3 regions of the Streptomyces sp. GMY02 genome follow, and region 3 is predicted to be linked to each of the others. Evidence: riboswitches for the same ligand, from Rfam matches in the RefSeq annotation. Region 3 holds a riboswitch; each other region holds the start of a gene.

Region 1 (6,890 bases), 1.5 Mb from region 3:
CCTCGTCGGCGCGCTCGGCGTCCGCACGCTGGGCCTCCTCGCCCGCCGCGGCCACCAACTTCACCCATCCGGGGGGCCTGAGCACATACGCGGCCGCCGCGACGTCCACGGGATCCGCGGCGGCGGGCGGCGATCCCGACTCCAGCGCCCCGGCCAGCTCCGGCTGGGACTGGCTGATGCGCTCGCCGATCCGCTGCCGGAACAGCGGATCGCTCTCCAGGGCCGCCGCCATCGCGTTGCCCGCGAACCTCGCCCGCCGGTTCGGGGTGAACCGCGCGTACTGCCGCAACTGCGTGGGGAGTTCGGTGAGGGTCAGACCGCCGAAGGCGTCCGACACCAGCGCGATGACCCTGCGCCGTACCCCGTCCGGGAGCGGGCGGTCGAGGGCCTCCGCGGCGTCACCGCCGGCCGCGCCGGCCGGCTCCGCACCGCTTGCGCCCTGCTCCACATCCGTCACCCCATACCCTTTCGGGCGGCTCCCTCAGGAACCGGCGCCCGGCCTGTCCACCAGTTCGATCTGATCCACCGCGTTGCACCACCGGCACCGCACCGACTCGATGGTCTCACTGACCACCTCGCGCTCCTCGACCGTCGGTTCCCCCGCCAGGTCCAGATGGACGTACTCCACGGCCCTGGACGACCGGGTCACGTCGAAGCGCGTGAGATTGCCGCACAGGGTGCAGCGCCACCGGGTGGCCGCCGTCGGCCGGGGAACCGTCGTCATCAGTGCGCCCTCTTCCACATCGTTCCGTTCGTCGCGGTCGTCCGGTCCCGCTGCCCCTCGCGCCGTCGTCCGTGGTGCGCCGTCGAACAGCGGATGTACTCCCTGCAACCCTACGGCCTCGGGGGCACCCCAGGGAGCGGCGAGGCGCTCTGTACCGGTCGGTCCGGGTACGCCATGCTCTGTCAGTGAATACGTGGCGGACGACGGCCGGCGGACCGGTGGTGACCTACACACTGATCGGGCTCTGCTGTCTGGCTTTCCTGTTCAGCCCGGCCTCGGGCTTCAATCCCGTGTACGGAACGGGAGAAGCGCGGCTCGCCGCCCAGAGCGCCTATTTCGAACAGTGGGGTGTCGTCCCCGTCGAACTGCTCAGCGCCTCGCCACGGGCCCTGCTCAGTCCACTGACCGCGCTCTTCGTGCACGGTAGCTGGCTGCATCTGCTCGGCAACATGCTGTTCCTGTTCGTCTTCGGCGCGATGGCCGAGGAGCGGATGGGCCGCATCCACTTCCTGCTCTTCTACGTCGGCGTCGGCTGTCTCGCGCTGCTCGCGTACGCACTTGCCAACGCGGCCTCGGACCAGACCCTGGTGGGCGCCTCGGGAGCGATCTCGGGGGTGCTCGGCGCCTTCCTCTTCCTCTTCCCGAAGGCCCGGGTCACCAGTCTCTTCCCGTTCCTGTTCTTCCTGCCGCTGCGCTTCCCCGCCTGGATCGTGCTGATCTTCTGGTTCGCGCTCCAGTGGCTGGCGGCACGGGGTGCCGGTTCCGGGCCGGGGGTCGCCTATCTGACACACCTGGTGGGCTTCGGCGAGGGCTTCCTCTACACCTGGGTGCGGTACTGGCGTACCGATACAGTGGGAGACCACACCGCGGCCACCGAGGGAGAACGTCAGCCGTGATCACCGCGATCGTGCTCATCAAGACCAGCGTGGACCGGATCCCCGAGATCGCGGAGGCCATCGCCGCGCTGGACAGCGTCAGCGAGGTCTTCTCGGTCACCGGTACGTACGACCTGATCGCCATGGTGCGGGTGGCCAGGCACGACGATCTGGCGGATGTGATCCCCGGCCGGATCAGCAAGATCGAGGGCGTCGAGGCCACGGACACGCATGTGGCGTTCCGTACGTACTCGCAGCACGACCTGGAAGCGGCGTTCGCGATCGGCCTCGACGCCTAGCCCTGTCCGGCGCTCCGGCCCAACGGCTGGGGCTTGTGCGGCTTGTGCGCCCGTACGGTCACGCCGTCGGCGCGCCGGTCCGGTCGGGGACGCAACGGCCGTCCTCCGTACGGTAGTTCCAGCGCGCCCCGTCGCTCACCAGCTCCCGTACGGCACGGACGAAGCGGTCCACATGCTCGTCCGGGGTCCCGGCACCGAAGCTGACCCGGATCGCGTTGAGCGAGCGCTCGCCCGGCTCCGCCTCCGGGGCGCCGCACTCCCCCGGGTCCTGCGGATCCGTCCCCAGCAGGGTCCGCACCAGCGGGTGGGCACAGAACAGCCCGTCCCGTACGCCGATGCCGTACTCCGCGGAGAGCGCGGCGGCGAAGTGCGAGCTGTTCCAGCCCTCGACCACGAACGACAGGACGCCCACGCGCGGGGCGTCGTCCCCGAACAGCGAGAGCACCCTGACCTCGGGCACCTCGGCGAGACCCGAGCGCACCCGGTCGACGAGCCGCTGCTCACGCGCGACGAGGGTGTCGAAGCCCGCCTCCGTGAGCGCCTTGCAGGCGGAGGCGATCGCGTACGCCCCGATCACGTTCGGCGAACCGGCCTCGTGCCGGGCGGCCGTGGTGTGCCACTCGACGTCGACCCCGCCGTCGGCCCTGCGCGCCACCGTACGGCTGGCGCCGCCGCCCGCGAGATACGGCTCGGAGTCCCGCAGCCAGTCGGCGCGGCCCGCGAGGACCCCGGAGCCGAACGGCGCGTACAGCTTGTGTCCCGAGAAGGCGACCCAGTCGACGTCCAGCGCGGCGATGTCCACACGGTGGTGCGGGGCGAGCTGTGCGGCGTCGAGGACGATCCGGGCGCCATGGGCGTGCGCGGCGGCGGCCAGTTCCCGTACGGGCCACAGCTCACCGGTGACATTGGAGGCGCCGGTGACACAGACCAGCGCCGGACGCTCGGAGTCCCGCCGCGCCAGCGCCCGGTCCAGGGTGGCGACGGCCTCGCCGGGGGTGCGGGGGGCGTTGAGATAGCTGATCCTGGCGTCCCCGGCGCGGGCGTCCCGCCAGGGCAGCAGGGAGGCGTGGTGCTCGGTCTCGAAGACGAACACCTCGCAGCCGGCGGGGAGTACGGCCGCGAGCAGATTCAGCGAGTCGGTGGTCGAGCGGGTGAAGACGACCTGGTCGTCGGGGCGGCAGCCGAGGAACTCCGCGACGGTGCGGCGGCTGTTCTCGAACAGGTCGGTGGAGAGCTGTGAGAGATACCCCGCGCCGCGGTGGACACTGCCGTAGTACGGGGCGTACGCGGCGACATCGTCCCAGACCCGCTGGAGCGCGGGGGCGCTGGCCGCGTAGTCGAGCGCGGCGTAGGTGACTTCGCCACCGGTGACCAGGGGAACGGTGACATCGCGCCCGAGCACGGGAAGGGGGGCGGCGGCGGTCGTGCTGACGGCGTTCGGGCTCACGAAACGGCTCCCTTGGGGACCAGGACCCCAAAGGGTCCGCGCTTGCCGCGGACCTCGCTGCCCACGGCCTGGTCTTCACCCGGGGCACCCCGCCACGGACGGAGGGTTGCCGGACAGCGAGCCGGGGCCGTAATCGCTGTCACTCATGACCTGGTCGAGGAGTATGCCACAACGCCCACGCCGACCGCGCCGACGTCCGCGATCCGGAAAGCACCGGGCAAGCGGCCCCGTCCTCAATCGCCGGACGGGCTGGATTTGCCCGCACCCGGGTGCGCAACTGGTACCGCCCAGCAAAACAAGCCCGTCCGGCGATTGAGGACACAACACAGCAGCCCGTCCGGCGATTGAGGGACGAACGGGCCGCCGCCCGCCGCTCAGGCGCCCGCGTTGCTCGCCGTCACCCACCGCTCCAGCGTCCGCCGCGCCGCGCCCGAGTCCACCGCTTCCGCCGCCCTCGCCATTCCCGCCCCCAGTTGCGCCGCCAGCCCGTCGTCCGTCGGGTCCAGCGCCACCAGCGCCGCCGCCGCGTTCAGCAGGACCGCGTCACGCACCGGGCCCGTCTCGCCCGCCAGCAACCGGCGCGCCACATCCGCGTTGTACGAGGCGTCGGCGCCCCGCAGCGCCTCGATCGGCACCAGGTCCAGGCCCACATCGCGCGGGTCGAAGGAGTCCTCGGTGACCTTGCCGTCCCGTACCACCCACACCCGGGACGTCGCCGTGGTGGTCAGCTCGTCCAAGCCGTCGTCACCGCGGAAGACCAGCGACGAGTTGCCACGATCGGCGAGCACCCCCGCCACGATCGGCGCCATCCGCGGATCCGCGACGCCCACCGCCTGCGACCCGACCCGCGCCGGATTGGTCAGCGGGCCCAGCACATTGAAGGTGGTCTGGGCGCCGAGTTCCTTGCGGGCCTTGGCCGCGTACCGCAGCGCCGGGTGGAACTTCACCGCGAAGCAGAAGGTGATCCCCGCTTCCTCGGCGACCTCCACGACCCGCTGCGGGGTCAGCTCCAGATTGACGCCGAGCTTCTCCAGGACGTCCGAGGCCCCGCTCGCGGACGAGGCCGCGCGATTGCCGTGCTTGACGACCTTGGCACCCGTGCCCGCCACCACGATCGCCGCCATCGTGGAGATGTTGACGGTCTTGGCGAGATCCCCGCCCGTACCGACGATGTCGACCGTACGGCCGGGCACCTCGATGGTGTTGGCGTGCGCGTACATGGTGCGTACGAGGCCCGAGACCTCCTCCACCGTCTCGCCCTTCGCCCGCAGCGCCACCGCGAACCCGGCGATCTGCGCGTCGGTCGCCTCGCCGCTCATGATGCGGTCCATGGCCCACGCCGTGTCCTGGAGGCTCAGGTTCTCGCCGCGCAGCAGCGGGTTCAGCACGCCGGGCCAGGTGCGGTCCGCCACGGTGTCGCCTCCGACGGGGGTCACAGCGCTCATGCTCGCTCCTGGTGGGTGCCCGGGGATGGGTACGGGCCGTACGGGGCCCGCCGTAAGCGTATCGGCGGAGCCCCGGCCGCAGGCACGAGTGACCGGAGTACGGACGGGTCCGGGCACGCCCCGTACGCCCCGCCGGCGCGCACACGCCGAGGGCCCCGGCCGGTTCCCTCGTGGGGGAACCGGGCCGGGGCCCTCGGTGGTGGCGACCTGCTACGGCCGGATCAGTGGTTGCCGTGACCCGTGGTGATCTCCTCGTGCCCGTGGCCGTGCGCGGCCGCGATCTCGTTGTACTCCTCGGCGGTCGGCTTGGGGATCTGGCTGCCCTCGCCGTAGTAGCCCTTGCTGAGCTTCACCCGGAGCTTCTCGGCAGGGCCGACCTTGCGCCGTACACCGTTCTCGTCGACCGGCGGGCCGAGCTCGGCCGGCTTGTGCTGGTCGTGCGCGGTCAGCCGGTGCAGATCGGCCTGGTCCAGCGGGGTGTGCACCTCGATGAACTCACCGTGCGGCAGCCGCTTGATGATCCCGGACTCGCGTCCGTGCAGCACCTTCTCGGCGTCGCGCCGCTGGAGACCCAGACAGATCCGCTTGGTGACGACGAAGGCGACGACCGGTCCGACGAAGAAGGCGACCCGGACGAACCAGGTGATCGCGTTGATCGACAGATGGAAGTGCGTCGCCCAGAGGTCGTTACCGCCACCGACGAGCAGGATGAAGTACCAGGTCAGCCAGGCCACACCGAAGGCCGTACGGGTCGGTGCGTTGCGTGGCCGGTCCAGGATGTGGTGCTCGCGGGGGTCACGGGTGACCCAGCCCTCGATGAACGGGTAGACCGCGATCGCGACCAGCACCAGCGGGAAGATCACCAGCGGGATGAACACACCCAGGACAAGCGTGTGCCCCAGGAAGTTGATCTCCCACCCCGGCATCACACGGATAAGACCTTCGGAGAAGCCCATGTACCAGTCGGGCTGGGCTCCGGTGGACACCTGGTCGGGCCGGTACGGACCGAGCGCCCAGATCGGGTTGATCGTGGCGATGGCCGAGACGATCGCGATCAGACCGAAGACCAGGAAGAAGAAGCCTCCGGCCTTGGCCATGTAGACCGGCAGCAGCGGCATGCCCACGACGTTCGTGTTCGTACGTCCGGGACCCGCGAACTGGGTGTGCTTGTGGTAGAAGACCAGGATCAGATGGGCCACGACCAGCCCCAGCATGATGCCGGGCAGCAGCAGGATGTGGACCGAGTAGAACCGGGCCACGAAGTCGCCGCCGGGGAACTCCCCGCCGAACAGGAACATCGAGAGATACGTCCCGACCACCGGCACCGACAGGATCGCGCCCTGCATGAAGCGCACACCGGTACCGGAGAGCAGGTCGTCCGGGAGCGAGTAGCCGGTGAACCCGGTGAACATGCCCAGCACGAACAGCAGGAAGCCGAACAGCCAGTTGATCTCACGCGGCTTGCGGAACGCGCCCGTGAAGAAGACGCGCATCATGTGCACCAGCATGGCCGCGAGGAAGATCAGCGCGGCCCAGTGGTGGATCTGCCGGATCAGCAGACCGCCGCGGACATCGAAGCTGATATCCACCGTCGAGGCGTACGCCTCGGACATCCGCACACCCTGGAGCGGTACGTAACTGCCGTGGTACACCACCTCGTTCATCGAGGGGTGGAAGAACAGCGTCAGATACACACCGGTGAGGATGATGATGATGAAGCTGTAGAGGGAGATCTCACCGAGCATGAAGGACCAGTGGTCCGGGAAGATCTTCCGCATGTTGGCCTTGGCCAGGGAGTAGATCCCCAGCCGGCCGTCCGCCCAGTCGGCGACCCGCTCACCGGCGGGCGCCCTGCGGTTCTTGTCGTCCGAAGAAGCAGTGCTGGTACTCATCCGCGCTCCCAGAAAGCAGGACCGACGGGCTCGTCGAAGTCGCCGAGCGCTTCGAGGTTGCCCTCGGCGTTCACACCGATCCTGAGCTGCGGAAGGGCGTGACCGGCCGGACCGAAGATGACGCGGGCGCCGTCGGAGAGGTCGAAGGTGGACTGGTGGCACGGGCAGAGCACGTGGTGCGTCTGCTGCTCGTACAGGCTGATCGGGC
Region 2 (6,890 bases), 3.5 Mb from region 3:
CCGCTGACCTGCTGGCGGCGCACTTCACGGGCCAGCTCCCGCGCCTCGGCGTCCGTGTCGCCGAGCACGAAGGTCGCGGCGGGCAGGATCAGCAACTGGTCGTGGGTGCGGCCGTACCGGGCGAGGCGGCTCTTGACGTCCGTGTAGAACGCCTGCCCTTCCTTGAGGGTGCTGTAGCGGCTGAAGATCGCGTCCGCTCCGGCCGCCGCGAACTCGCGGCCCTCGTCGGAGTCGCCGGCCTGGAAGATGACCGGGCGTCCCTGCGGGCTGCGCGGGACATTGAACTGTCCGGCGATGTCGAAGTGCGGGCCCTTGTGTACGAAGGCTCCCGCCCGCGCGTCCCGGAGGAAGGTGCCGGACTCCTTGTCGGCGGCTATCTCGTCGCCCTGCCAGGAGTCGAACAGCTCGATGGCGGTGGCGAGGAATTCCTTTGCCCGCGAGTAGCGCTCGTTCTGCGGCAGGAAGCCGCCGCGGCGGAAGTTCTCGCCGGTGAAGGCGTCCCACGAGGTGACGACGTTCCAGGCGGCGCGGCCGTCCGACAGATGGTCGAGGCTGGCGAACTGGCGGGCCACCTCGTAGGGCTCGTTGAAGGTCGAGTTGATCGTGCCGGTCAGTCCGAGGCGTTCGGTGACTGCGGCGAGCGCGGTCAGAACGGTGAAGGTGTCGGGCCGTCCGACGACGTCCAAGTCGTAGATCCGGCCGCCCTGTTCCCTCAGCCGCAGGCCCTCGGCGAGAAAGAGGAAGTCGAACTTGGCGCGCTCGGCGGTCCGCGCGAAGTGTACGAACGAGCTGAACTCGACGTGGCTGCCCGCCTCGGGGTCGCTCCATACGGTGGTGTTGTTGACACCGGGGAAATGCGCGGCGAGGTGGATCTGCTTCTGTGGCGTGGCGGACTTCGCCGGCGTGTAGGACTTGGGCGGTGTGGCGGACGTGCTCATTTCTCGTACGGTCCTTCCGGCTCAGGCGACGGCGTAGCGGTTGGCGGGGCGGGACAGTCCGAGCAGCCCGCGCAGGGTGCTCGCCTCGTACGCGGTACGGAAGGCACCGCGGCGCCGGAGTTCGGGCACCAGGTGGCGGGTGATCTGCTCCAGGTCGTACGGAAGGGCGGCGGGCCGCAGCCGGAAGCCGGTCAGTCCGGCATCCCACAACTCCTCCAGCAGATCAGCGAGTTGGGCGGGTGACCCGGTGAAGACACGGGCGTCGCTGCTGAACTCGGCGCCGGCACGTTCGTCCAGACGGGCCTTGCGGTCCGCAGCGGCACCGGGGTCGTCGTCGAGGAAGACCACCAGATCGCCGAAGACGTGCACGGTCTCGTCGGCGCGGCCGGCGGATGCCTGTGCCGCGCGGATCTCGGCCAGAACGGCCCGGGCGTCATCGGCGTCGACCGGGGTGACGAATCCGATGTCGGCCGAGCGGCCGACCAGTCCGTACGGGACGGTCGCGTGCGCCAGCGCGGCGACGAGCGGCTGTCCCTGGGGCGGGCGCGGGGTGATCGAGGGGCCCTTCACGCTGAAGTGCGCGCCCTCGAAGTCGATGTAGTGCAGCTTGTCGCGGTCGATGAAGCGGCCGGTGGTGACATCGCGGATCTCCGCGTCGTCCTCCCAACTGTCCCAGAGCCTGCGCAGCACCTCGACGTAGTCGGCGGCTTCGTCGAACAGCTCCTTCACCCAGGGCCGTTCGGCCCCTGACCGTGCCGGCTGTCCCGCTGTCGTGGCCAGGTCCTCGATCCGCAGGCCCGGCACCGTACGGCGGCCGAAGTGCGCGGCCTCGTCGACGCGTCCGGACACCCGGACCTGGATTCCGGCGCGTCCGGTACTCACATAGTCGAGGGTGGCGATCGCCTTCGAGAGATGGAAGGGCTCGGTGTGGGTGACCACGGCGGTCGGGATCACCCCGATGTCGCGGGTCAGCGGCGCCACCCGGGCGGCGATCAGTACGGCGTCCAGCCTGCCCCGTACCTGGTCGGTGCGCTCGTCCGGCTCGACGTACCGGGAGGTCTGGAGGCTCAGCGAGTCGTCGATGGTCACGAAGTCCAGCAGGCCCCGCTCGGCCTCGGTGACCAGGCCGGTCCAGTACCGCGCGGTGAACAGTTCACCGGGCCGGGCGTCGGGCTCCCGCCAGGCGGCGGGATGCCAGCCGGCGCCGTCGAGGGCGACGGCCAGATGGAGGGGTGCGTGTGGTGCTCGGGGCATGGGGCCACCGCTTCCTGTGAGCATGCCGAAAGACGTCCGCGCCCGTGCTCGGTCGGGGTGGGAGTCGGCGAAAGTGGAGAGTCAGCGAAGAGCGAGAAGAGCGGGCCCGGGCGAAGGGCCGGGCGTAAGGACAGGCGCGCGAAATGCCTAAGCGGCCGAATGCCGCGCGGCGACGGACTCGTACGCCGGACACAGTGCGGCGGCGACGCGCTGGAGATCGATGTGCCGCCGCGAGTACATGGCGATGGTGACCATGGGCCGCTGAGGGGCTCCCCGCACTGCCGTCACCTCCATCCCCGTTCGGCTCGCGCCGTCCCGGGCTCGCGACAACGAGCCGCTAACAAGCCATGGCCTGATGGCGGCAGTCCTGGTCCGCCGGCACCGTGACGCGGCTCTGATCCCCGGCACGATCCTTGTCCTTCTCCGAAGAACACAGATCCTCACCGCTGTGTTCCCGCTTCCCCTCCGTACGTTCCGCGATTCCCTCCGTGCACGGATATCCGTGGAAGGCCGGGTGGGCGCCCAGCCGCCGTACGTACGACCAGAGGCGGTCACCAGCGGCGACGCGCCGCAGGGCGTCGGTGTCCAGGTGGACGAGCGCCACCCACAGATCCACATCCGCGGCCGTGAGCGTCTCACCCAACGCATAAGGGTGCGAGGCGAGTTGACGCTCCAGGAAGTCCAGCGCCGGGTCCGGGGCCGGGCCCTCGCCGAGGAGCCGGCGGATGGCGTCGATGTCGGCGGCCAGGGCGGCGGGCCGCAGCCGGGGCAGATCGGCGTTGTCCTGGTCGGTGAAGCGGAGGGCGAGGTCGTCGAGGATGTCGGGGGTGTGGTTGTTCACGACCCGTCCGCTCCACAGGTCGCACAGCGCGGGCACGGTCGGCGGACCGTCGTAGCGGTGCCGGGTGGTCTCGTACGCGGTACGGAGCGCCGCGAGCGCGTCGCAGGCGCCGGGCGGCGAGGGCAGGAGCGTGGTGCGGACCGACTTCTTGAGTCCGAGCAGGCCGAGGGTGATCGAGATACGCATCGAGCCCGGACAGCCCAGCGAGAGATACAGATGGTAGCGGTGCGCCACCGGGTAGTAACCGCCGCCCAGGTCGGCACCGATACGGTCGCGGAAACGCGGGGCCGTACCGGGGTGGGCATCGCGGAGCGATGCCGGGAAGGACGTCTGCGCAAGGGGCTCGGACACGGCGCTCAAGGTCTCGGACATGGCAACGGTCTCGGACATGGTCTCTCCATGGCTGCGGTGGAGCCCCGGTGGCTGCTGCGGCGCCGGTGGCCGTACGGGAGGAGGGTCCGGCGGCGCGCGACGGCACACAACGCCCGGACCCGGGACTGCGATTGCGGAGCGGTTCGGCTCAGTCCGTCGGAGCGCAGCCGTTGCGGAGCCGCAGCAGATCGATGTGGCGGCGCCTGGTCAGCAGGCGCGGACGCGGCAGCGGCACCGGCCGGAAAGCCCGGCAGGCGCTTCTGCTCTTCCGCGATGTCCTGGCCATCTCCGCCGGTCCCGTCCCGTCCATCGGGCCTCGCGAGACAACGAGACCGCACTTGCCCCGCCCACCGGACGGGACCTGGTCGTCACCCGGGGCACCCCGTCGCAGTGGAAGGGTTGCCTGCCAGCGGGCCGGGGCCGATGACCCGCCCGAGCAGGAACTCCCGCGCGGGTGAGCGCTGACAATCGTGACCGTCGCCCAATAGTTTGAGCGCGCTCCGGCGGGCCGTCAAGAAGGCGGTACCCGCCCTTCGCTGCGCCCGTCGGCGGCTGCGGCCCGCCCGTCGAGCCGGGCGGGCCGCGGATACGGGGGCAGTGGGTCAGCCGCGTGCCACCGCGATCGAGCCCTGGAGCCTTTCACCCGCCTCGTAGATCATGTACGGCACGCCCCGGTCGGTCCCGAACGACGGTGACGCGCTGCGCCCGTTGTCCGGTGCGCTGTTGGCCGAGTCGTAGAAGAGACCGAGGTGCTCGCGGCGGCTGAAGTCGTTGCCGACCTCGGTGATCAGCAGATTGCCGCCGTTCTCCTTGCTGGTGTTGTAGACGACGTACGTGCTGCCGTTCCGGGTGAGCAGGTGCGGACCGCCGATGTTGTTGGCGCCGACGTCGGAGTGGCGTACCAGCGGCTGCTGGTCGAACGTCCAGTCACGGCCGTCCTTCGACCAGCCCCAGGCGATGTCACGGTGGTTGGACTGGTTGTTGAGCATGAAGAGCATCACATAGCGGGCATCGCGCGAGGGCAGGTCGTGCCGGAAGACGCGCGCGTACGAGGTCTCGCTGCTGCCCGTCGGCATCATCGCGGTGGTGAGCACCACCTTGTCGTACGTGAAGGTGATGCCGTCCTTGGAACGGGCGAGGCGGGTCGTGCCGTTCTCGCCGTGGAAGTAGAGCCACAGCTCCTTGACGTCCTCGTTCCAGAGGACGTGCGGCGAGGCGACATGGCTGACCTTGTAGTGCGGCTGCCAGTTGTTGGAGACGATCGGGTTGGCGGTGTACTCCGTGAACGGACCCTCCAGCGAGTCGCCGTAGGCCAGGCAGATTCCGCCCGGCGCGTCGTGCGGTCCGTAGTAGAGGTAGTAGCGGCCCAGCGGGTTCGGCAACTTGTCGTAGACGCCCCGGACACACGGGAAGATGATCTCGCCGGTGGGGTTGTACCTGAGCTGGGAGGGCGTCAGAAGCGTCTTGAGGTAACGGTAGTCGGGGAATCCGCCGGGCGCCGCGGCCGCGGCCGGCGCCGCCTCCGGGGCCAGGGCGGGGGCCGCGGCGGCGCTGCCCGCCGCCGTACCGGTGGCGATCACGCCGGATGCCGCCGCAGCGGTCGCGGCCGCGGCACGCAGGAACATACGCCGGCCGGGGTTCCGCGGCTCGTCGGTGTGGTGCTGCCGCGCGTTGCTGTCGTGCTGTGTCATGTCGTGCTCCGTCCCGGGAGTGAGAGATCACAGATAGGTGGCGGCGGTGACGCAGAATCCGCCCAGGGCGACGGCCCAGACGTACGGCAGGGTCCGCAGCATCACCTGCTGCGGTGTGACCCCGGCGTACTGCGCGCTCCACACGGTCTGGGTGCTCGTCGGGTCCGACACACCGAAGACCTGGTTGTACGAGGTGGCGAGGCCCAGCACCGCGGCGGCCGGGTAGATGCCGGCGGCGATGAGGACACCGGCGATGCCCGCGCCGAGGCCGTAGACGTTCAGCGGCCCCCGGTAGAGACAGAGCGGCACGAGCACGGTGAAAACCACGACGAACAGCACCGGATTCTGCGGGCTGACCGCCTTGATCAGCGGCTCCAGCGCCTCCACCGCGCCGGGCAGCTTCACCGCGGCGAGCAGGACGCCGATCGCGATGAACAGCACGATCGGTGCCGCCGCCGTCTCGAAGCCGCCGTACAGGGTGCGCAGCAGCCGTTTGTTCATCTCGCCCGGCCGGGTGGTGGTGACCAGCGCGTACAGGACACCGGCCAGCATGGACGGCAGGATCGCGATGTCGAGGCCGAGGGCGAGGATCAGCGGTACGAGTGGGGTGAGCAGCGCGTACCAGGGGGCGTCGCCCAGTTGGCTGCGGCGCGAAGCGGGCTTCGCGGACGCGGACTTGAGGGACCATGTGTGCTCGACGCCGCGTCGCCGGGTCTCGACGAGGACGAAGAGGACGGCGGCGGCCAGCGCGAACGGGAACAGCTTCATCATGAAGCCGCGCACGGTGTCGACGGGCAGCTCCAGCGCGGTGGAGAAGAACTGCCAGATGGGCAGTTCGAAGGGCATGCCGGCGGCGATGCCCATCAGGATGGTGCCGGCCGCGGTGACCTTGGGGATCCCGACGGCGATCATGGCGGGGATGCCGATGATGCCGGCGAGCATCGCGGCGGGCGCCGAGCCCGTGACCGTACCGACAAGAGTGGAGACGGCGAGGACACCGAGGGCGACCACGACGGGGCGGTCGCCGCCGAATTCAACGATCTTACGGACGAGCGTGCCCGCGATACCGGTCTCGTCCAGGAGCTTGCCGAGCCAGGAGCCCAGCAGGATCGCGATCATCGTGGCGGCGAGGGTCGGCGCGCCCTCCTGGACGACCGTGTCCAGGACGCTGTTCTCGCCGGTCAGCGGGGCGCCCGTGAGAAAGGCGATGCCGACGGCCAGGATGACGAGCGCGAAGGCGGTGGGGAGTCTGCGGGTGAGCATCGCGGCGACACCGGCCGCCATGACAAGAAGGATGACGACGCCCATGGCGTTACTTCTTTCTTCCGGGCGCGGATCCGCGCGGGAGCTGGTGCGGGGACCCGTGCGGCGGTTCCGCCGCGTCGGCGGCGGTGGCCAGGGCGGCCGTCAGCAGGAGCGGGCTGCGGCCGAGGCCGCACACGGTGCGGGCGTACGCGTGGGCGGCAATCTCGTCGGCGCCCGCGACATGGCCGTACAGACGGTGGCGTCCCGCGCGCAGCACGACATGGCCGAGCGACCGCTTCAGGGCCGTCTTCGCCGGTCCGTGGTGGAGCCGTTCGTGCACCGCCTCGTGGGCGATCGCCGCCGCCCGTACCGACCCCGCCGGATACCAGTGGCGCCAGCCGAGCCTGTCGATCAGCTCGTCGGCGAGGGCCAGGGTGTCGGTGAACAGTTCCACGGTCGGCACGGGCCGGGAGGTGTAGCGGGCGAGCAGGCCCTTCGTCAGTCCGTCGGGACTCTCCACGACCCGGGCCGTGACGGCGGCGGGGGCGA
Region 3 (6,890 bases):
GAACGCGATGATCTTGGCCATGTGAAGTGGTCCTCCCGGACAGGGGTCTCCCCGGGCCGCAGGGCCCAGGGGGCGGGTGGAGCGGACCGCGCCGGCGCCCGCGACGGACGGCCTGAGAGCCGTGCGGTTCATTGCCCCACCGGCTCTTCGGGCCTCACAGACCCGGTCCTCAAGTTGTCACTCTCACTTGCAGAGTGCTAACGCCAATGATTAGCACTCGACCCCCGAGAGTGCAAGCTCCCCCGGCTCCCACGACCCCTTCGAGGCACCCGCGCCGGAGCGGCCCCGCCGGAAGGCCGGAGCCCCCGGTTCTTACCGGGTGGGCGCACACGCACGGGGGCGCACACGCACGAGGGGCCCGTATCCCCATCTCTGGGATACGGGCCCCTCGCGCGTGAGCTGAGTGCGTCGGTGGCCGATCGCGCCGGGATCAGACGGCGAGCTTGACCATGTCCGCCTGCGGACCCTTCTGGCCCTGCGAGATCTCGAACTCCACTCGCTGACCTTCTTCAAGGGTGCGGTAACCGTCCATCTGGATCGCGCTGTAGTGGACGAAAACATCCGCACCACCGTCGACCGCGATGAAGCCGTACCCCTTCTCCGCGTTGAACCACTTGACGGTGCCCTGAGCCATGCCTAACTCCCCTATTACTGGCCCTTCCAGGGGGCCACACTTCGCGCCGGAACGCGTCGACCGCGGCTGAATGTATCTGCCCAACTGCCCTCTGCAACAGGTCAATCGGACGAGAATTCTGGGCATGGCTGAACACGCATAGCGACGAATTCGCTGCGTTCCCGGGCAAGTCGGGCCGGGCAAAGCGCACCTATAGCGCAAACAACACCAGGACTTTGCCCCCATGTTGTCGCGTTCTGATACACGCGCGGCAGGGCCGGCGGAGGGGCGTTCCCATACTCTATCGCGTTCAACCATAGAGAATGGCTCCCTCCGCTTGCTTCGCGGAGGGAGCCATCGGTGGAGCTTTCGGGGAGCCGCCAGAGAGCCGTCGGAGAGTCGTCGGAACGAGTCGGAACGTGCCGCGCCGGCCGGGCGGCGGAGCTCAGCCCCCGGCGACCGCCGGGATGATCGAGACGCCCGCGCCCGCCGGGGTGACGGTCTCCAGGCCCTGCTCGAAACGGACATCGTCGTCGTTCACGTACACGTTCACAAAGCGGCGCAGCTTGCCCTGGTCGTCCAGGACACGCGCGGCGATGCCGGGGTGGTTGGCCTCCAGGGACTGGATGACCTCGGAGAGGGTCGCCCCCTCGGCCGGGACCTCGGCCTGGCCGCCGGTGTACGTACGGAGAATGGTCGGGATGCGGACATTGACGCTCATAGTGGTGTTCTGCCTTCCGTCTTCCGGCTTTCCGTAACGCCGGTAACGTCGTCGGGTTTCAGCGGGCCAGGCCGGCTTCGCGGAACGCGTCCAGGCTCGGGCGGATCGTCGCGGTCGGCCCCGTCGTCGCCGCCACGGCGTCCAGGGTCTTCAGTCCGTCACCCGTGTTGAGGACGACGGTCGTCAGCGCCGGGTCGAGCAGACCGGAGTCGATCAGCTTCTTCGTCACACCGACCGTCACCCCACCGGCGGTCTCCGCGAAGATTCCCTCGGTGCGGGCCAGCAGCTTGATCGCCTCGACGATCAGCTCGTCGTCGACGTCCTCGACCGCCCCGCCCGTACGCCGGGCGATGTCCAGGACGTACGGTCCGTCCGCCGGGTTGCCGATCGCCAGCGACTTGGCGATCGTGTCCGGCTTCTGCGGCCGTACGACATCGTGCCCGGCCTTGAACGCGGTGGACACCGGCGAGCAGCCCTCGGCCTGGGCGCCGAAGATCTTGTACGGCCTGTCCTCCACCAGCCCCAGCTTGATCAGCTCCTGGAGACCCTTGTCGATCTTCGTGAGCTGCGAGCCCGAGGCGACCGGGACGACGATCTGGTCGGGGATCCGCCAGCCGAGCTGCTCGCAGATCTCGTACGCGAGGGTCTTGGAGCCCTCGCCGTAGTACGGGCGGAGGTTGACGTTGACGAAGCCCCAGCCCTCGCCCAGCGGGTCGCCGATCAGCTCCGAGCAGAACCGGTTCACATCGTCGTACGTGCCCTCGATACCGACGAGTTCACCGCCGTACACCGCCGCCATGACGACCTTGCCCTGCTCCAGGTCGTGCGGGATGAACACGCAGGAGCGGAAGCCGGCGCGGGCCGCGGCGGCGCCGACCGCGCCGGCCAGATTGCCGGTGGACGAGCAGGAGAGCGTGGTGAAGCCGAAGGCGCGGGCGGCCTCGACGGCGATGGCGACGACGCGGTCCTTGAAGGAGTGTGTCGGATTGCCGGAGTCGTCCTTGACGTACAGGCCGCCGGTAACGCCGAGTTCGCGGGCGAGATTGTCGGCCTTGACCAGCTTGGTGAAGCCGGGGTTGATGTTCGGCTTGGTCGCCACATCGGCGGGGACGGGCAGCAGCGGCGCGTACCGCCAGATGTTGTCGGGGCCTTCGGCGATGCGCTTCTTGAGCTCTTCGGGGGTGCCGCTCGGCAGGTCGTACGCGACTTCGAGCGGCCCGAAACAGCTCGCACAGGCGAAGATGGGTCCGAGCTGGAAGCGCTCTCCGCACTCGCGGCACGAGAGCGCGGCGGCGGGTCCGAGATCAACGGAGGCGTCGGCGTGGCGGACGGTCTGCACAGCCATGATGGCGAGGCCCTTTCTCCTCATCTTCCTTACGACGCGTTTCGCCGCAAGACGGAATTGGCACCTTCCCCACCGTGACCTCGCGGTCGGCGGGAGGGTTGCCGGGACTTCAACGGGCCGTTCCCTCAGTCCCTCTGGATGAGCGCTATGGCGCGGACCCCTGGTCCGGCGCGTTTTTTCACGAAACGACCCCGGCATGCGGTGGCCACTCGTGTTGTTCAAGACTGTAACCGAAGGAGCGGACGGTTGAGATAGTGGTCCGCACCGCGAGATGGATCACGTCACCACGCGTGGCATGGACAGGCACGCGTGAACGGGCACGCGTGAGACGCATGGGCGAGCATCGCACGACACGCACGACACGTCAGGGAGAGTACCGACCGTGCTGGAAGAGGTGGAACGCTGGCTGACCAGGCGCTCCTGGTCGGCGGCCGACCGTACGCTCGACCGGCTCCTGCTGGCGAAGGCCGCGCGCGGGACCACGGTGAGCGTGGTGCTGCCGGCGCTCGACGAAGAGGCGACGGTCGGCGGGATCGTGTCGGTGATACGGCGTGAGCTGATGGAGCGTGCGCCGCTGGTCGACGAGCTGGTGGTGATCGACTCCGGTTCCACGGACCGTACGGCCGAGACCGCGGCGGCGGCCGGGGCGCGGGTGGTGCACCGGGACTCGATCCTGCCGCGGCTGCCCGCACTGCCCGGCAAGGGCGAGGTGCTGTGGCGGTCGCTCCTGGTGACGAGCGGCGATGTGGTGTGCTTCGTGGACGCGGATCTGCGGCGGTTCTCGGCCGAGTTCGTGTCCGGGACGGTGGGACCGCTGCTGACGGACGCGGATGTGCAGTTCGTGAAGGCGATGTACGACCGTCCGCTGACTGAGAGCGCTCTCCTGACCGAGAGCGCTCTCACCGGCGGCCAGGGCGACACGAGCGGCCGGGGCGACCCGGACCGCCGCGGCGGGGCGGCGGCCGGGCAGGGCGGGCGGGTGACCGAGCTGGTGGCGCGCCCGTTGCTCAATCTGCACTGGCCGCGCCTGGCGGGGTTCGTCCAGCCGCTGGGCGGGGAGTACGCGGCGCGGCGCTCGCTGCTGGAGCGGCTGCCGTTCCCGGTCGGGTACGGCGTGGAGCTGGGGCTGCTGGTCGACGCCCTGCACACGGTGGGCCTGGACGCGCTCGGCCAGGTCGACGTGGGGGTGCGGCTGCACCGGCACCAGGACGACCGGGCGCTGGGGCGAATGGCCGCGGCGATCTACCGTACGGCCCAACTGCGCCTGTCCCGCGCGCATTTGGTCCGTCCGGAGCTGACGCAGTTCGACCGGGGCGAGAACGGGTTCGTACCGCGCACCTACTCCGTCGACACGGAGGAGCGGCCGCCGATGCGGGAGATCGCGGAGTACACGGCCGGACGCGCGGCGTAACCACGCATCATCACATCCGTTGCTTACATTGCACCCTTATGAGGGCAAAAGATGTGATTATCAGGCGGGCAATCGGGGTGCTGGCCGGAACGCTGGTGGCGCTGGCACCCGGGCAGGCGCTGGCCGCGGACCAGCCGCCGGCGGACGGCGCACGGGTCTACGGCCCGGTGCGGGAGGCCGTGGAAGGCGCGGTGCACGAGCCGCTGGAGGGCCATCTCGCGGACACCGGAGGCGTGGCGGAGCGGTTGTGGCTGCTGGGCGGGGTGGCACTGGCGCTGACGGGCGCGGGCGTGGTGGCGCTGGCGGCGACCCGTGGCCGCCGCTGAGCTCCGACGGGGCGCACACCACACCGTCCGTACGTTTGAGCGTTTACGGGACGGGCTAGGTTCGGCACATGGTTACCGAGCCGTCCTCCCGGCCCAAGGTCCAGCCGGCCCAGATCCTTGTCGCGTCCAACCGCGGCCCCGTCTCGTACACCCTGCGCGACGACGGCTCGCTGGCGCCGAAGCGCGGCGGCGGCGGTCTGGTGTCCGGCCTCTCGGCCATCGGGTCCGACGACGGCGCGGTGTGGGTGTGCGCGGCGCTCGGCGACGGCGACCGCGAGGCGGTGCGGCGTACGGACGGACGGCTCGACCCGGCCGACACCGGCGGCCAGCGGGTCCGGATGCTGGGGATCGCGCCCGAGGTGTACGCCGACGCGTACAACGGCGTCGCGAACTCCACGCTCTGGTTCCTGCACCATCTGCTCTACCAGACACCGCTGGAGCCGTCCTTCGGCCCCGAGTTCCGCGCGCAGTGGGCGTCGTACGAGACGTACAACCGCGCCTTCGCGGAGGCGCTGGCGGACGAGGCGGCGGAGGGCGCGGCGGTCCTGGTGCAGGACTACCACCTGGCGCTGGTGCCCGGGATGCTGCGCGCGCTCCGCCCCGACCTGCGCATCGGGCACTTCTCGCACACCCCGTGGGCGCCGGTCGACTACTTCCGGCTGCTGCCCGACGACATCGCCCGCCAGTTGCTGCGCGGCATCCTCGGGGCGGACCGCGCGGCGTTCCTGACGCACCGGTGGGCGGACGCCTTCCGTGCGTGCTGTACGGAACTGCTGGGCGGGACGGGCAACACCAGGACCGGTGTGCACGGCCTGGGCGCGGACGGCGACTTCCTGCGCGAGCGCGCGCACCGCCCGGACGTGGAGGAGCGGATCGCGACCCTGCGCGAGCAGATCGGCCGTACGGGAGGCCCGGGCCCGGACTCCGGCGAACCGCGGAGGACGATCGTCCGGGTGGACCGTACGGAACTGTCCAAGAACATCGTCCGCGGTCTGCTCGCCTACCGGCAGCTCCTCGTCGACCACCCCGAATGGCGCGAACGCGTCGTCCATGTCGCCTTCGCCTACCCCTCCCGGCAGGATCTGGCGGTCTACCGCGACTACACCGCCGAGGTCCAGCGGGTGGCCGAGGCGATCAACGACGAGTTCGGCACGGCCGGCTGGTCCCCGGTCGTCCTCCACGTCCGCGACGACTTCGCCCGCTCCCTGGCCGCCTACCGGCTCGCGGACGTGGCCCTGGTCAACCCGATCCGGGACGGCATGAACCTGGTCGCGAAGGAGATCCCCGTCGTCTCGGAGCGCGGCTGCGCGCTGGTGCTGTCGCGGGAGGCGGGGGCGTACGAGGAGATGGGCGAGGACGCGCTGACGGTGAACCCGTACGACATCTCCGCCACGGCGAAAGCGCTCCACCAGGCCCTGACGCTCTCCCCCGAAGACCGCGCGGAACGCGCCAAACGCCTCTCCGCGGCGGCCACGGCCCTCCCCCCGCAGCAATGGTTCCTGGACCAGCTCACGGCCCTCCGCGCCTGACCCCCTGAGGGGGGCCGGGCGAGGCCGGGTCAGTCCATGGCCCGGGCGAGGGAGGCGAGGTAGTCGGCCAGGGAGGCGGGGCCGGGGAGGCGGAGGTCGGCCCGCGCGGACAGTTCGGGGACCTCCGAGCCGCTGCAGATCAGCAGGCCGGGGTGGCCGTCGGAGCGGAGTTTCTCGACGGCCGCGTAGGCGGGGAGATCGCCCAGGTCGTCGCCCGCGTAGAGGACGGTTCCGGCGCCCGTCTCACGGACGTACTCCAGCAGCGCCACGCCCTTGTCCATGCCGGGCGGGCGCAGTTCGAGGACCATGCGGCCCGGTTCGACGATCAGGCCGTGGCGGGCCGCCAGTTCGGCCAACGGGTCGCGCAGGGCGTCGAAGGCGGCCTGGGGGTCGGTGGCGCGGCGGGTGTGGACCGCGACCGCCTGGCCCTTCTCCTCTATCCAGGTCCCGTGCCAGGCGCCGAACCGCTCCAGGAATCCGGGGAGTTCGGCACGGACGGCCGCGACGCCCTCGTGCGGGGCGGGGGTACGGACGGTGCCGCTGACGGCGTCCCAGCGTTCGGCGCCGTAGTGGCCGAGGACCACGAGGTGTTCCAGGCCCGGCACTCCGGCGAAGCCGCCGTACCGCACCGCGACCCCGGCCGGACGGCCGGTGATCACCGCGACGGACGCGACATGCGGGGCGAGGGCGGCCAGCGCGGGGACGGCGCGCGGGTGGGCGCGGGCCTGTTCGGGGTCGGGGACGATGTCGGCGAGGGTGCCGTCGAAGTCGAGGGCGACGACCGCTTCGCCGGGCCGGGCGAGAAGCGCGGCGAGGCCGTCGGCACCGGCGGGTGTGGTGGGTTCCGGCAGGGGGAGGGGGTACGGGTTGCCCATGCTCCTGAGCGTATCGGCGGGGACGCCACGGCCGGTACGAAACGGTGAGCCCGGGCTGCCCCGGGGCCTT

Evidence for each region. Region 3 has a riboswitch for S-adenosylmethionine ahead of thrC (threonine synthase). Riboswitches for the same ligand answer to the same signal wherever they lie in the genome.
Region 1: another riboswitch for S-adenosylmethionine. It lies ahead of KQY30_RS26755 (aminotransferase class V-fold PLP-dependent enzyme); the one in region 3 lies ahead of thrC (threonine synthase).
Region 2: another riboswitch for S-adenosylmethionine. It lies ahead of KQY30_RS05240 (glutathione S-transferase C-terminal domain-containing protein); the one in region 3 lies ahead of thrC (threonine synthase).

Annotation. Positions count from the first base shown of each region.
Region 1 is NZ_CP077658.1:6,271,203-6,278,092, reverse strand. Features, by position in the region: gene KQY30_RS26775 (NYN domain-containing protein) at 1-448, opposite strand, end outside; gene KQY30_RS26770 (hypothetical protein) at 482-724, opposite strand; gene KQY30_RS26765 (rhomboid family intramembrane serine protease) at 910-1,620, shown strand; gene KQY30_RS26760 (Lrp/AsnC family transcriptional regulator) at 1,617-1,898, shown strand; gene KQY30_RS26755 (aminotransferase class V-fold PLP-dependent enzyme) at 1,957-3,345, opposite strand; SAM riboswitch class IV at 3,379-3,496, opposite strand; gene trpD (anthranilate phosphoribosyltransferase) at 3,720-4,790, opposite strand; gene KQY30_RS26745 (ubiquinol-cytochrome c reductase cytochrome b subunit) at 5,012-6,682, opposite strand; gene KQY30_RS26740 (ubiquinol-cytochrome c reductase iron-sulfur subunit) at 6,679-6,890, opposite strand, start outside.
Region 2 is NZ_CP077658.1:1,264,536-1,271,425, forward strand. Features, by position in the region: gene KQY30_RS05230 (NtaA/DmoA family FMN-dependent monooxygenase) at 1-938, opposite strand, end outside; gene KQY30_RS05235 (LLM class flavin-dependent oxidoreductase) at 960-2,192, opposite strand; gene KQY30_RS37085 (putative leader peptide) at 2,340-2,471, opposite strand; gene KQY30_RS05240 (glutathione S-transferase C-terminal domain-containing protein) at 2,530-3,423, opposite strand; SAM riboswitch class IV at 3,735-3,881, opposite strand; gene KQY30_RS05245 (hypothetical protein) at 4,008-5,096, opposite strand; gene KQY30_RS05250 (TRAP transporter large permease subunit) at 5,124-6,404, opposite strand; gene KQY30_RS05255 (hypothetical protein) at 6,409-6,890, opposite strand, start outside.
Region 3 is NZ_CP077658.1:4,809,124-4,816,013, reverse strand. Features, by position in the region: gene groL (chaperonin GroEL) at 1-21, opposite strand, end outside; gene KQY30_RS20415 (cold-shock protein) at 431-634, opposite strand; gene KQY30_RS20410 (ubiquitin-like small modifier protein 1) at 1,059-1,334, opposite strand; gene thrC (threonine synthase) at 1,393-2,679, opposite strand; SAM riboswitch class I at 2,697-2,824, opposite strand; gene KQY30_RS20400 (glucosyl-3-phosphoglycerate synthase) at 3,062-4,090, shown strand; gene KQY30_RS20395 (hypothetical protein) at 4,129-4,416, shown strand; gene KQY30_RS20390 (trehalose-6-phosphate synthase) at 4,530-5,945, shown strand; gene otsB (trehalose-phosphatase) at 5,975-6,820, opposite strand.